DNA from 3 places in the Paenibacillus allorhizosphaerae genome. Region 3 is predicted to be linked to each of the others. Evidence: riboswitches for the same ligand, from Rfam matches in the RefSeq annotation. Region 3 holds a riboswitch; each other region holds the start of a gene.
What was found. Region 3 has a riboswitch for S-adenosylmethionine ahead of metA (homoserine O-acetyltransferase MetA). Riboswitches for the same ligand answer to the same signal wherever they lie in the genome.
Positions count from the first base shown of each region.

Region 1: it holds a riboswitch for S-adenosylmethionine, as region 3 does, so the genes downstream of both, ACFQI7_RS06870 (NUDIX domain-containing protein) here and metA (homoserine O-acetyltransferase MetA) in region 3, are expected to answer to the same signal.
Region 2: it holds a riboswitch for S-adenosylmethionine, as region 3 does, so the genes downstream of both, ACFQI7_RS06445 (methionine ABC transporter ATP-binding protein) here and metA (homoserine O-acetyltransferase MetA) in region 3, are expected to answer to the same signal.

Region 1 is NZ_JBHSRV010000001.1:1,560,808-1,565,034, reverse strand. It holds gene abc-f (ribosomal protection-like ABC-F family protein) at 1-1,551, shown strand, start outside; gene ACFQI7_RS06875 (undecaprenyl-diphosphatase) at 1,753-2,337, shown strand; SAM riboswitch class I at 2,391-2,499, shown strand; gene ACFQI7_RS06870 (NUDIX domain-containing protein) at 2,597-3,076, shown strand; gene ACFQI7_RS06865 (ABC transporter permease) at 3,282-4,085, opposite strand; gene ACFQI7_RS06860 (ABC transporter permease) at 4,089-4,227, opposite strand, start outside.
Region 2 is NZ_JBHSRV010000001.1:1,451,273-1,455,499, forward strand. It holds gene ACFQI7_RS06435 (MetQ/NlpA family ABC transporter substrate-binding protein) at 1-167, opposite strand, end outside; gene ACFQI7_RS06440 (methionine ABC transporter permease) at 220-888, opposite strand; gene ACFQI7_RS06445 (methionine ABC transporter ATP-binding protein) at 869-1,900, opposite strand; SAM riboswitch class I at 2,092-2,228, opposite strand; gene ACFQI7_RS06450 (amino acid permease) at 2,366-3,823, opposite strand.
Region 3 is NZ_JBHSRV010000004.1:380,216-384,442, forward strand. It holds gene ACFQI7_RS18080 (PLP-dependent transferase) at 1-968, opposite strand, end outside; gene metA (homoserine O-acetyltransferase MetA) at 965-1,891, opposite strand; SAM riboswitch class I at 2,008-2,138, opposite strand; gene corA (magnesium/cobalt transporter CorA) at 2,671-3,606, shown strand; gene ACFQI7_RS18095 (HRDC domain-containing protein) at 3,711-4,227, opposite strand, start outside.

The DNA.
Region 1 (4,227 bases), on a different contig from region 3:
ACCGAAAGCGCGCCGGATAGCGGCGCCGATCCGCTCGCGGCATCCGAAGGCGATTTGGAAACGGTGATGACGCAGTATAACGATGCCTACGCGCAATATTTGCAGCTCGACGGCTACGGTTGGGAAGTGAAGGTGGAGAAATGCTTGCAGCAGTTGAAGCTGGAGCCGTCGGTATGGGGCCAGTCGTTCGACCGGTTAAGCGGCGGGCAAAAGACAAGAGCGCAGCTGGCCGCCATGATGGTGCGCGAACCGAAATTGATCGTGCTCGACGAACCGACGAATCATCTGGACGCGGAGACGCTCGATTGGCTGGAGCAGTGGGTCCGGACGTATCCCGGCACCGTATTGTACGTTTCCCACGACCGGACGTTCATCGACCGGACGGCGACTGCGATCATCGAGCTGGAGCCGCACGGCTGCCGGCGCTATGAAGGCGGGTATACCGATTACCGTGCGCAAAAAGAGCTGGAGCTTCGCACGCAGGAAGCGTTGTACAGGAAACAGCAGCAGGAACGCGAGAAGCTGCTGGAAAGCATTCGCAAGTATGCGCAATGGTTTCAGCAATCGCACAAGGCGGCGGGACAGAACGATTTTTACCGCTCGAAGGCGAAGAAGAACGTTTCCCGGATGCATGCCAAAGAGGCGGCCTTGGAGCGGCTGGAGCTAAACGAAGTGAACAAGCCGCGCGAAACGGCGCAACTGAATATGCAACTGGACAGCGAAGCGGTCGGCGCAGCCGTGTTGCTGCGCGTGGAAGACGCAAGCTTTGCTTATGAGGAAGGGCGTTCGATCTTCTCGCAGTTCAGCCTGACGGTGAACCGGGGCGACCGCATCGCGGTGATCGGCCCGAACGGTGCAGGCAAGTCGACGCTGCTGAAGCTGGTCACCGGTCAGCTGTCTCCGGCATCCGGGCACGTGCGGACGAATCCGCAATTGTCCGTCGGCTATTTTGCACAGGAGCTCGGCAACCTGGAGATGGAGGAAACGATACTGAACAGCTTGCTCAAGCTGCCGGACATGACGCAATCGCAGGCACGGACCATACTCGGATGCTTCTTGTTTTCGCGCGACGATGTATTCAAGAAAATCGGACATTTGAGCATGGGGGAGAAATGCCGGGTCGCATTCCTGAAGCTGCTGTTCGGTCGAGCGAACATGCTTGTGCTGGACGAACCGACCAACTATCTGGATATCGATACGCGCGAGCGGGTGGAAGATGCGCTCCATCATTATCCCGGTACACTTCTGCTCGTTTCGCATGACCGCTACTTAGTTCGTAAAACGGCGAATCGGCTCGTGATCATGGATGGGTGTCATCCGCCGCAGGCATTTCCCGGAACGTATGACGAGTACATGTCCAAAGATCGGAGCAAACCGTTCACGGCAGAGGCGCTTCGTAAAGAAAACGAGCTGGGGCAGCTCGAACTGCGTCTCGCTCGACTCATCGGCAGCCAAGAACCGGAGCAGCCGAAGGAGCGGCAAGAGCTTATGAAGGAAATACGACAGGTGCGCGAGCGAATTGCGGATCTCCGTCGGGAGAAGAACGAATGACGGCAGCGGGGTTTTCCGCCGCATTGTTTCACGGACAACAACATTAACATCGGAGATTCAGCAAATTACTACAGCTTTTGGTTGAAAAATCGCGCTTTCAGACTTTTTCCGACGAAATCATTTCATCAGGTGAAAAGATTGTAAAGATTATGTTAAAATGGGTTGGTGCTCGATATCATAGAAATGAGGTCATACAGGTCGATGAACTACGAATTATTCCAATCCATTAATGATTTAGCGGGTCAAAGTCCATTGTTGGACGCAATCATGATTTTTATTACGAAAAAAGCGCTGTACATGTACGCACTTATCCTGCTGCTTATGTGGTTCCTGGGAAGCGAGCGTTCCAAAAGAACCGTTGTGTTCGCCGCAATTACCGGCGCGCTGGGATTGCTGATCAACTTCATTATCGGCCAAATTTATTTCGAACCGCGGCCGTTTGTCGCACACACGGTGAAACTTCTGGTGGATCATGCCGCCGACGCATCTTTCCCGAGCGATCATACGACCGGCGCCTTCTCGCTTTCGCTCGCCGTATTGCTGCTTAACCGCAGAATCGGTTCGTTTATGCTGGCGCTGGCGATTTTGACCGGATTTTCGCGGATCTATGTCGGTAACCATTATCCGTTCGACGTGCTTGGAAGCATCGTTGTTTCCTTGGTGGTCAGCATCGCAGTGTACAAGCTGAGCCCGGTATTTGAGCCGGTTTCTCGTGCGATTATCGCCATTTATAACCGCATTCCGTTCGTCCCGAAGAATAAGAAGGGCGTATCGGCCGGACATTAAATTTCAGTTGAAGTTTTGGAAAAGTATGTTAATCTATTGTCACAATTGAAAATCTCTTATCCAGAGTTCGGTGGAGGGACTGGCCCTATGAAACCGCGGCAACCGGCTTGCTCAGCAAGAACGGTGCAAATTCCTGCAAGGCGCATGCCTGGAAGATGAGAGGGAAGAATACGGCGATTTATGCTGCAGCCCCCTGTCATTTTTTGATGATACGGGGGTTTTTCAATTTGTACATAAACAAGAACAGGGGAGACGAGCCGTGACAATAAGAACAAGGGTCGCCTGCATAGCGGTGCGGGACAACGGGGTGGTTCTAATGAAAAAGCTCATTCCAAGCTATTTCAACTTCAATCAATTAACGCCGCCTGGAGGAGGGCTGGAGCTGAACGAAACGTTGGAGGAGGCTTGCATTCGGGAAATGTACGAGGAAACCGGCTTGATCGTCGAACAGCCGGTCATGAAAGGCGTTATTTCTTACATTAATTACGCGAACAATACATGTGCCGTGACGATGCTGTTTTATACGAATCAAGTACTCGGCGATCTCGTAACAAAAGAGCCGGAGAAGCATATCCCGGAATGGGTCGATCTGACAACCATTCGGGAGAACAAGCTTGTTCCCGAATATTACAATGCGTTTATTGGGATGGTTTTGGCCGGACGGCCGCTAGTCAACGCCAGGCTGGAATGGAACAAGCCGGGAGCTGGCGTGCCTTTCGGGTGGACGGTCGTATCGTAGCAGAAATGCGAGGTGCAATTGCTCGAATATGAATCGCATGCTCCCATAACTGGGCGGAACGGACGAGGCGGAGCTAATCCAGCGGTACCATGAGAGAGCGGGCTTGCCTGAAAATCAAAAAGCGCCCCACGCATCGATGCTCTCGTCGAACATGCCGGACGATTGCACTGTATTAACGGAAGCGCCTGTTTTTTTGCGCATGATTCTATGATCCAGTACTCTGGTACCGGTTAACGCCTTTGTGCCATATAAACAGCGACAATACAAGCAGCACGATGCCGATGATCGGGGTGCCGAACCGGAACCACGAATGGAACAAGCCTTCTCCTTCTTTACCCAAAAAATATTGCGATGGATAAAAATTGACGAAGCCGTACGGGACCACAAACGTCAAAAAGATTTGAATCCACTTGCTATAAATCGAGATCGGATAGTCCATGAAGCCGCGAAAACCGTAAATCATCGTATCGGTAAACGAATTCGATTTGACGAACCAGAAACTCATCGCCCCGGAAATAATCAGCAAGGCGGCCTGGATGAACGTCGCGCCGGCAATCGTCAGGATGAAATAACATACATTCAGAACGGTCCATTCGATATGCAGATGCTGAAAGCAAATGGAGAATACGATGGCCGACAAAATAATATGCCCGAGGAAATGCTGGTTGAATTGCCGGAAGATCAAGTGGACCAGCGGATTCATCGGCTTGACAAGCACGCCGTCGAACTCTCCGCGCTGAACCATCCATTCGAGCGCGCGCATCGGCGACCAGACGAACAAACTGCAAATGCCGTAGGACAGCAAATTCAGCGTGTAGAGAAACAACACTTCATAGAAACTCCACCCGCCAATGCTTTTGAATTTCGAAAGCACGATCCAAATCCCCATGTACGTCGAACCGTAGGTCGTAAATTGAATGAATATATCCATGAAAAACGAGAAACGGTATTCCATCCTTGATTTCAAATAGATGGACAAAAATTGCGAATACAGTTTCAACACATGCATGCGTTAACCTCCCTGGATGACCAGCTTGCTGATGCCTCTTCTCCATACAAGCTCCGAGACGAGAAGAAGGATGCCGATCCACATGAACTGCTGGACAATGAGCAGCAGTGCGCCGGACCATTCGGTTTTGCCCAAATAGATC
Region 2 (4,227 bases), on a different contig from region 3:
ATTTCGGCATGCGGTACGCTGGAAGCGCCGACTTTCAAGGTCACTTCTTTCGCCGCGGCAGGCGCGCCACCGGCAGCATTCCCGGGAGCAGCAGCTTCTTTCTTGCCGCAAGCGGAAAGCGAAAAGGCTAGAACGATCGATAATGCGGTCATTGCGATTTTTTTCACGGTTGGTTCCTCCCTATCGTTGTAACATAATATTATTTATATATGAAAATCCTTACTTCCGCTGATATCTCCGGACGATCCGGTCGCCTAGCGATTGCAGGATTTGAACTAACACAAGCAAAATGAGTACGGTCACAATCGTAACGGTCATTTGGAAGCGTAAGTAGCCGTAGCGGATCGCTAAATCCCCGAGCCCTCCGCCGCCGATCGCTCCGGACATCGCCGTGTACGAAACCAGCGTGACCGCCGTAATCGTAATTCCCGCAATCAGTCCCGGACGCGCTTCAGGCAGCAGCACGCGCCATATGATTTGCCAATACGTCGCCCCCATCGATTGCGCAGCCTCAATGACGCCGCGGTCCACTTCGCGCAGCGACGTCTCCACCAGTCTGGCAAAGAAAGGCGCGGCCGCAATAACGAGCGGTGGAATCGTACCCGGAACGCCGATGGAGGTGCCGACCAGCAGCTTCGTGAACGGAATGACCAGGATCATTAAAATGATGAACGGTACGGACCGCAGCACGTTAACGATCACGGATAACACCGAATACACTACCGGCTGCTGCAGCAGCTGTCCGCGGGCCGTCACAAACAAGATTACCCCGAGCGGCAGCCCGATCAGCACGGTAAATAACGTGGACACCCCCAGCATCGTCAGCGTATCATAGCTGGCTTGTCCGATCTCCGCCCAATCCAGCTCCTTAAGCGCGGTCAGATCCATGTCGAATCACCTCCACATCGAGGCCGCGGCTACGCAGCCTTTCGATTGCTTGTTCCGTGTCCCTTTGCGCGCCGTGCAGCTCCAATACAAGCTGTCCGTACGGTGTATTTTTCAGCCGGGAGACAGTTCCTTGCAATATGACGAAAGGAACGTTCGTGTCCCGCATCGTCTCGTACAGCGCCGGTTCATACGTCTGCTCCCCGATAAATGTAATACGTATGAGTGTCTGCGGCTCGCCGGCTTCTTCCATAAGCGGCAGCCCTTTGTCCACCGCGCCCGACACCTGTTCAACGAATTCCCGGGTGGTCGGGTGCTGCGGCTTCAGGAAAACTTGCGATACCGGCCCCGTCTCCACAATCTTTCCGCCGTCGATGACGGCAACGCGGTCGCAAATCGAACGGATCACCTGCATCTCATGCGTAATCAGGACGATCGTAATGTTGAGCTCCCGGTTAATCCGCAAAAGCAAAGCAAGGATCGCGTTTGTCGTTTGCGGGTCCAAGGCGGAAGTCGCCTCGTCGCAGAGAAGAACCTTTGGATTCGTAGCGAGCGCTCTGGCAATGCCGACCCGTTGCTTTTGCCCACCAGACAGCTGGGCGGGATATTTGTTCTCATGGCCGTCAAGTCCGACAAGCCCGATCAGTTCCGCGACTCTTCGCTCCACCGTCTCTTTCGAACGTTTCGCCAGGCGAAGCGGAAAAGCGATATTATCAGCCACCGTCGCCGAGCTGAGCAAATTGAAATGCTGAAAAATCATGCCGATCGTACGCCGTTCCTCTTGCAGTTTGCGGCTCGCAAGCTCCGTCATATTGACGCCATCGATGAATACCCGCCCCGAGCTTGGGCGTTCGAGCAAATTGATGGTCCGGATCAGCGTGCTTTTCCCAGCACCCGAGTGGCCGATAATGCCGAACACTTCCCCTTTGTTCACGCTCAGGTTAATATCGTTCAGCGCCGTCACCTTGTGATTGCCGGACTGGTAGTCCTTAACGATATGCTGCAATTCGATCATTGTGCGACACCTCCTCCCGATAAGAAAAGCTTCTAATCGAAGCCTTTCGATGAAGATACATTCGTGTTTTAACGGAAGCTTTTCTTGAAAGATCAGAATTGTTCAGCTTCGCTGAAAACTTATAAATTCTGATCTTAAAAAACAATACCCCTGGACACAGAGGTCCAGGGGTTATATGCTAACTCTTGTCCCTCTCATCTCCCAGAACCAGGACGGTTCTGGAGGAATTGGCACCAGACTTCCACGGTGAGAAACGCTGCGGTTCCTACCGGTTGGAACGGTTGCCGGGCTTCATAGGGCCTTGTCCCTCCGCCTCTCTTAATAAGAAGTTTCCGTTATTCGATTATTCCATTGCTAACCACTGGTTAATTCGACACTCGGTTAGTGTATAAAATAATTTTCATTCCGTCAATACTTTTTAGGCGCAAACTCGCCGGTCAAAGCCTATGAAAATGATGGCATCGATCAATTTTCATCAAACCGGCAGTCCTTGAGCGGAATCATCTTCGTGCTGTGCTTGAGCTTGTACCACACCCACATCGCGAAAAACAACGGCAGCCCGATATAAGAGGACAGCAGCGCATACCAATCGACCGCCTCTCCGGACAATGCCGAAAAGCCTTGTCCGATCATTACAATGAGACAAAGGATTAAGGCAAAGATCGGCCCAAACGGAAACCAGCGGGCTCGAAACGGCAGCTCTTCGATCCTCCGCCCTTGCAGCACATACGCTTTGCGAAAGCGGTAGTGGCTGATCGCGATGCCGAGCCAGGCAAGAAAGCCGCACATCCCCGACAAATTCAGCAGCCATATATACACGACCCCGTCGCCGAAGAGCGAGGTAAAAAAGGCCAGCATGCCGATAGCCGCCGTAGCCACCAGCGAGGCAACCGGCACGCCGCGGCGGTTCAAGCCGGAGAGCCAGCGAGGCGCCTTGCCTTCCTTGGCGAGTACCCAAAGAATTCGCGTTGAAGCGTACATGCCGGAGCTGCCTGCCGACAAAACGGAGGTCAGGATAATCGCGTTCATAACCGAAGCGGCAAAGGCAAAGCCCGCATTTTCGAATACGATCGTAAACGGACTTACCGCTATGTTATCCACATCGGCATTGATCAGCACCGGATCGGTATACGAAATCAACAGACCGATAACGAGTATGGCCAATATATAAAACAGCAAAATACGCCAAAACACCTGACGAACCGCTTTCGGCACGTTGACTCGCGGGTTTTCGCTTTCTCCGGCCGTAATCCCGATCAGCTCGGTTCCCTGGAACGAGAAGCCCGCGGCCATAAAGACGCCCAGCATCGCCATGAATCCGCCGTGAAACGGCGCATCCCCTTCCGTGAAATGCTTGAATCCGACGGCTTGACCGCCGATAATGCCGACGATCATCATGAGGCCTACGACAATGAAAATGATGACGGTTGCCACTTTAATAAAGGCGAACCAATATTCCGATTCCCCGTATCCCCGTACCGATAAATAATTGATCAGGATCATAAGCGCCAAATAAAGAACGCACCAGAGCAGCGAAGGGCTGTCCGGAAACCAAAATTTCATGATCAGCCCTGCGGCCGACAGTTCGGCGGCGATCGTCACGGCCCAGTTGAACCAATAATTCCAGCCAAGCGCGAAACCGAGCGCAGGATCGACGAAACGCCCTGCATACGTGCTGAAAGAGCCGGCTACCGGCATATAAGCAGCCATCTCGCCAAGGCTTGTCATCAGAAAATAAACCATGATACCGATTGCGGCGTATGCTACGAGCGCTCCGCCGGGTCCGGCGGAATGAATCGCGCCTCCGCTCGCAAGGAACAAACCGGTGCCGATCGATCCTCCCAAGGAAATCATCATCATGTGTCGCGCTTTCAGCCCACGCTTTAGTTGCTGAGGCGACGCTGTTTCCATCTTGTTGTTCATCCAGATAATTCCTTTCTCTGCTAGAGAAAATAAAGAGGCCAACGAAAACGGCGGTTTCGGTGACCTATACTTACAAACCTATAATAGTTTACGGAAAAACAGAGTTCTAAGCAATGGATATAATTGTATGGCTAGGTCCCTCACGCATGTCTTCGGCGACTTTTTGCCGCTCCTACACGATTCAAATTTCGCCATCGCAATCTTGATAACTTTCGCATCGCTGGTTTGCTTCGTGCTTGCCCCCTCGATCATCCGCTTCACCGACCGAATCCGCTCCTCCGTCAATTGCCAATCCGTTTTACCTTGTCATTTTCTTTCATAACAACCGAATTTATTCATCGGCAATCCGTTCAATTCGAGCGATGCTTGTATTTCATCAGACAGCACTCCGCGAACTTTCCGCT
Region 3 (4,227 bases):
CGAATATGACGCAAAATCGGCTCGATGTAGCGCGCGTCTTTCATCTTGAAGGAGAAAATACCCGTATTGCCGGACGATTGCTTATTTTGCACCTCATGCCCCGGATGGCTCGGAAGCGCCGGGTAATATACTGCTTCGACGAGCGGATGCTCTTGAAGATAGGAGGCGATGACCGTTGCGTTATGCTGATGGCGCTCCATGCGCAGCGCCAGCGTCTTCATGCCGCGCATCAGCAGCCAGCTGTCCTGCGGGCCGAGCACCGCTCCGATCGAATTATGCAGGAACGCCATTTGCTCGGACAGCTCTTTGCCCTTGGTGACGATCAAGCCAGCGAGCACGTCGTTATGCCCGCCCAAATATTTGGTTGCGCTATGAATGACAATGTCGGCGCCAAGCTCGATCGGACGTTGGAAGAACGGCGTGAGCAGCGTATTGTCGACGATGGAGATCAAGCCTTTTTTGCGCGCCCAGCCGCAGACAAGCGCAAGATCCGTAATCATCATCAGCGGGTTGGTCGGCGTTTCGATCAAAATTCCTTTCGTGTTCGGCAGAACATTGGATTCAAGCGCATCCAGGTCGTTCGTGTCCACATACGTAGCGGTGACGCCGAAACGGGACATGATTTTCTCCAGAAGCCGGTACGTCCCTCCGTACAGATCGAGCGATACGATCAAATGATCCCCTTGGCTGAATAAAGCGAATATCGTTTGCAGCGCCGCCATCCCCGAGCTGCAGGCAAACCCTGCGTCGCCGGATTCGAGCTCCGCTATCGCGTCCTCCAGCACTTTGCGCGTCGGACTTTTCGTCCGAGCGTAATCGAAGCCCGTACTTTGCCCAAGCTTCGGATGACGGAACGCCGTCGCTTGATACACCGGAAAACTGATGGCTCCGGTAACCGGCTCTTCCTGGGAACCGATTTGTGCAAGTCGGCTCTCGATTTTCAAATCTTCGCTGCCGCTGTGGCTCATATTACATACTCTCCCTTGTGCAGATCATACGGCGTTTCTTGATATACATAGTAGTTCAACCAGTTGGAGAACAGCAGATTCGCATGGGCTCTCCACGTATTCAGCGGCGGTTTGGACGGGTCGTCGTTCGGGTAATAGTTTTTCGGAACGGCAACCTCGAGCCCTTTGTTGATGTCGCGGTCATATTCGTATTTAAGCGTACAGGCATCGTATTCGGAATGACCGGTAACGAAAATTTGCTTTCCGTCTTTCGTAGCGACGATGTATACGCCCGCTTCTTCCGATGCCGACAAAATTTCCAGCTCCGGATGGCGCTCGATATCTTCCCGCCGCACTTCGGTATGGCGCGATTGAGGCGCGAGGAACAGCTCGTCAAAGCCTCTCAGCAGCTTCACGTTCGGCTTGCTTACCGTGTGCGGGAAAACCCCGAACATTTTCTCTTCGAGACCGTACTTCGGCACGCCGAAATGATGATACAGACCTGCCTGAGCCGCCCAGCAAATGTGGAACGTGGAAGTAACATGCGTCTTGCTCCATTCCATAATCTGCTTCAGTTCATCCCAATAAGTGACGTCTTCGAAATCGTACAATTCGACCGGCGCCCCAGTGATGATCATACCGTCTAGACGCTCATATTTCACGTCGTCGAACGTTTTATAAAATTGCTCCAAATGCTCGGGAGACGTATTTTTGGAAGTGTGCGTTCTTGGATGCAGCAATATAAATTCGACTTGCAGCGGAGTGTTGCCGATCAGCCGCAGCAGTTGAGTTTCGGTTGTCTCCTTGGTCGGCATCAGGTTCAAAATCGCAATGCGAAGCGGTCGAATGTCCTGATGAAAAGCAACGCTTTCGTCCATAACGAAAATATTCTCGTTGATGAGCACTTCTTTTGCCGGCAGTTGGTCAGGAACTTTAATGGGCATCGGGTTCACTCCTTCTTGGCTGGATTCGTTCATCTCGCACTCTAAAATGCGGAAGGCGACAAAAAAAACCTGTTCCCGCACGTACGAGAAAGGCCTTTGTATGCATACATCGTCCTCTCTCATCTCCCAGAAGCCTGAAGCTTCCGCAAGAATTAGCACCGTGCATCGCCTTGCGCAGGTTAAGCGCAAAGTTCTGTCGGTTGCCGGGTGTCATCGGGCTAGTCCCTCGACCTGCTCTTGATAAGAGTGTGAAACCGAATCTATTTGGTTGTGTTTGGATATTACTAATGTAATCGAAAAAGGTTCCACCGTCAAGAAGAACGTTATGACAATCGCCTTCTATCGCGGGATGCTGCACCCATAGGAACCAAATCCCCCCGAATGCATATGCATATAGTAAGACAAAATGCAAACAGGGTCATCGAATCCGCTGATTTTGTCTTGAAAGCTTATTTTTGAAGGTTTATACTTAGACAAGTATTCCTGAAAAATGGCCGACAGCGGTGCAAACAGGGATCGTTGACGCTGCCGTGCGCAGTTCGACGCAATAAACGTGTAAAAAGGGGTGCAGCAATCGAATGGACGGAGACCCGAGGAGTATCTGCGTTCAACAACAACCGAATATTTCGAGCGGAACCCGGCGGCCGGACTCGTTCGATGCTTGCGCAAACGTCCTTCGATTTTGATACGCAGCATCGTTGAGATGCTTACTAAACGCCTGCACGAAAGCGCGGCCGGTTGGCCAAAGTTCCTCTCGATCACACGAAGGGGTGGAACCTATGAAGGCACGCTTAGTTCAGGACGGCGTTTTCACGCTTGTCGAAGACATTACCCAGACGATCGAACCGCCTCACCACGGTTTTTATTGGATTGACGCCGATGTTGAGGATTTGGAAATGTTACAGCCCTTATTTCATCTTCATGAGCTTGCCGTCGAAGACGTACTGACGGAAGAAGAGCAGCGTCCGAAGATCGAACTATACGATACACATTATTTTATTGTGATGAACAGCATCCGTTTCGATGACGAAGAAATTTTTCTGCGCGCACTCAATATTTTTCTGGGCAAGCATTATATCATTACCATCACTCGTCAAAAAATCAATGAAATCCGTGCGCTGAAACCCATTCTGTGGGAAGAGGAAGTTACGCAGCCGGATCAGTTTTTATACCACTTGATGGACCTGATCGTAGACAATTACATGAATGTCGGCGACCGGATCGAAGCGAAGATCGAGAAACTTGAGGAAGACATCCTCATGCATACGAAAAAATCGCATTTGAACGAAATTATCGGCCTCCGAAGCGAAATTTTGTGGTTGAAAAAAGTGCTCGTCCCGCAAAAGGAAGTCATCGGCACGCTGCACAAAAAAGAGCTCCGGCTGATCAGCGAGCCGCTGAAAAAATATTTCGGCGACATTTATGAGAATGCCGTAAAGATATCGGAAACGTTCGATACGTTCCGCGATTTGATGGCGAACTTGCGCGAAGCTTATCAATCGAGCATCGCCAGCCGCGCGAATGAGATTATGCGCGTGTTTACAGCGCTAACGACAATTTTCATGCCGCTGACGTTCATCACAGGCATTTACGGGATGAACTTCGATTACATCCCCGGTCTTCATTGGGATTTCGGCGGCGTCGCGGCGGTTGTCTTCATGGTGTTGGTCGGCGCCTCGATGTTTGTCTTATTCCGCAAAAAAGATTGGCTGTGAAGCCTGCTTCGCCGCTATAAAGATACGATGCGCCTGCCATGGCGACAAAAGGTTCTTGCCGTTGTTAATCTATCGGCAAGAACCTTTTCTGTTCCGTCGTTCGCTCAGCTCGCCTCCCCCGTCTTTAACCCGTTCACGCGGCGAAACTTCAGACGAAGCAGGCGAAGCCATTCATAAATCCGGTCAACCTCTTTCGCGCTGAACTCATTATCGCGGTAAACGGTTTGCAGTATCGGTTTCAAGTACCGGTCCCCTTGCTGCTCGAACGCTTGCCATGCGTGCTCTCTCTCCGTCTGCGGCACTTGTTCCAACACCTGTTCGATATACGCCTCCAGATCGTAGCCCTCGCGGTCCAGTTCTTCGATCCACAGCAGCAGGTCGCGGCGCTGCACTTTGATTTGCTCCTGCAGCGCATCAAGCCGCTCGCCCCGATGGATCGCCTCCAGCAGCGTGCGCTTCATCTCCTGCTTCTCCACCTCCGCCTTCCGCTTCCGCTCTTTCTCCTGCAGCAGCCAGCCGTGGAAGTCCTCGCGGTTGATTTCGCCTTCGACCCAAGTGAGCGGGAACGACGTATTGCGCTCGCACTGGACCGTCAAAGCCAGTATATCCGCACCATAAGCA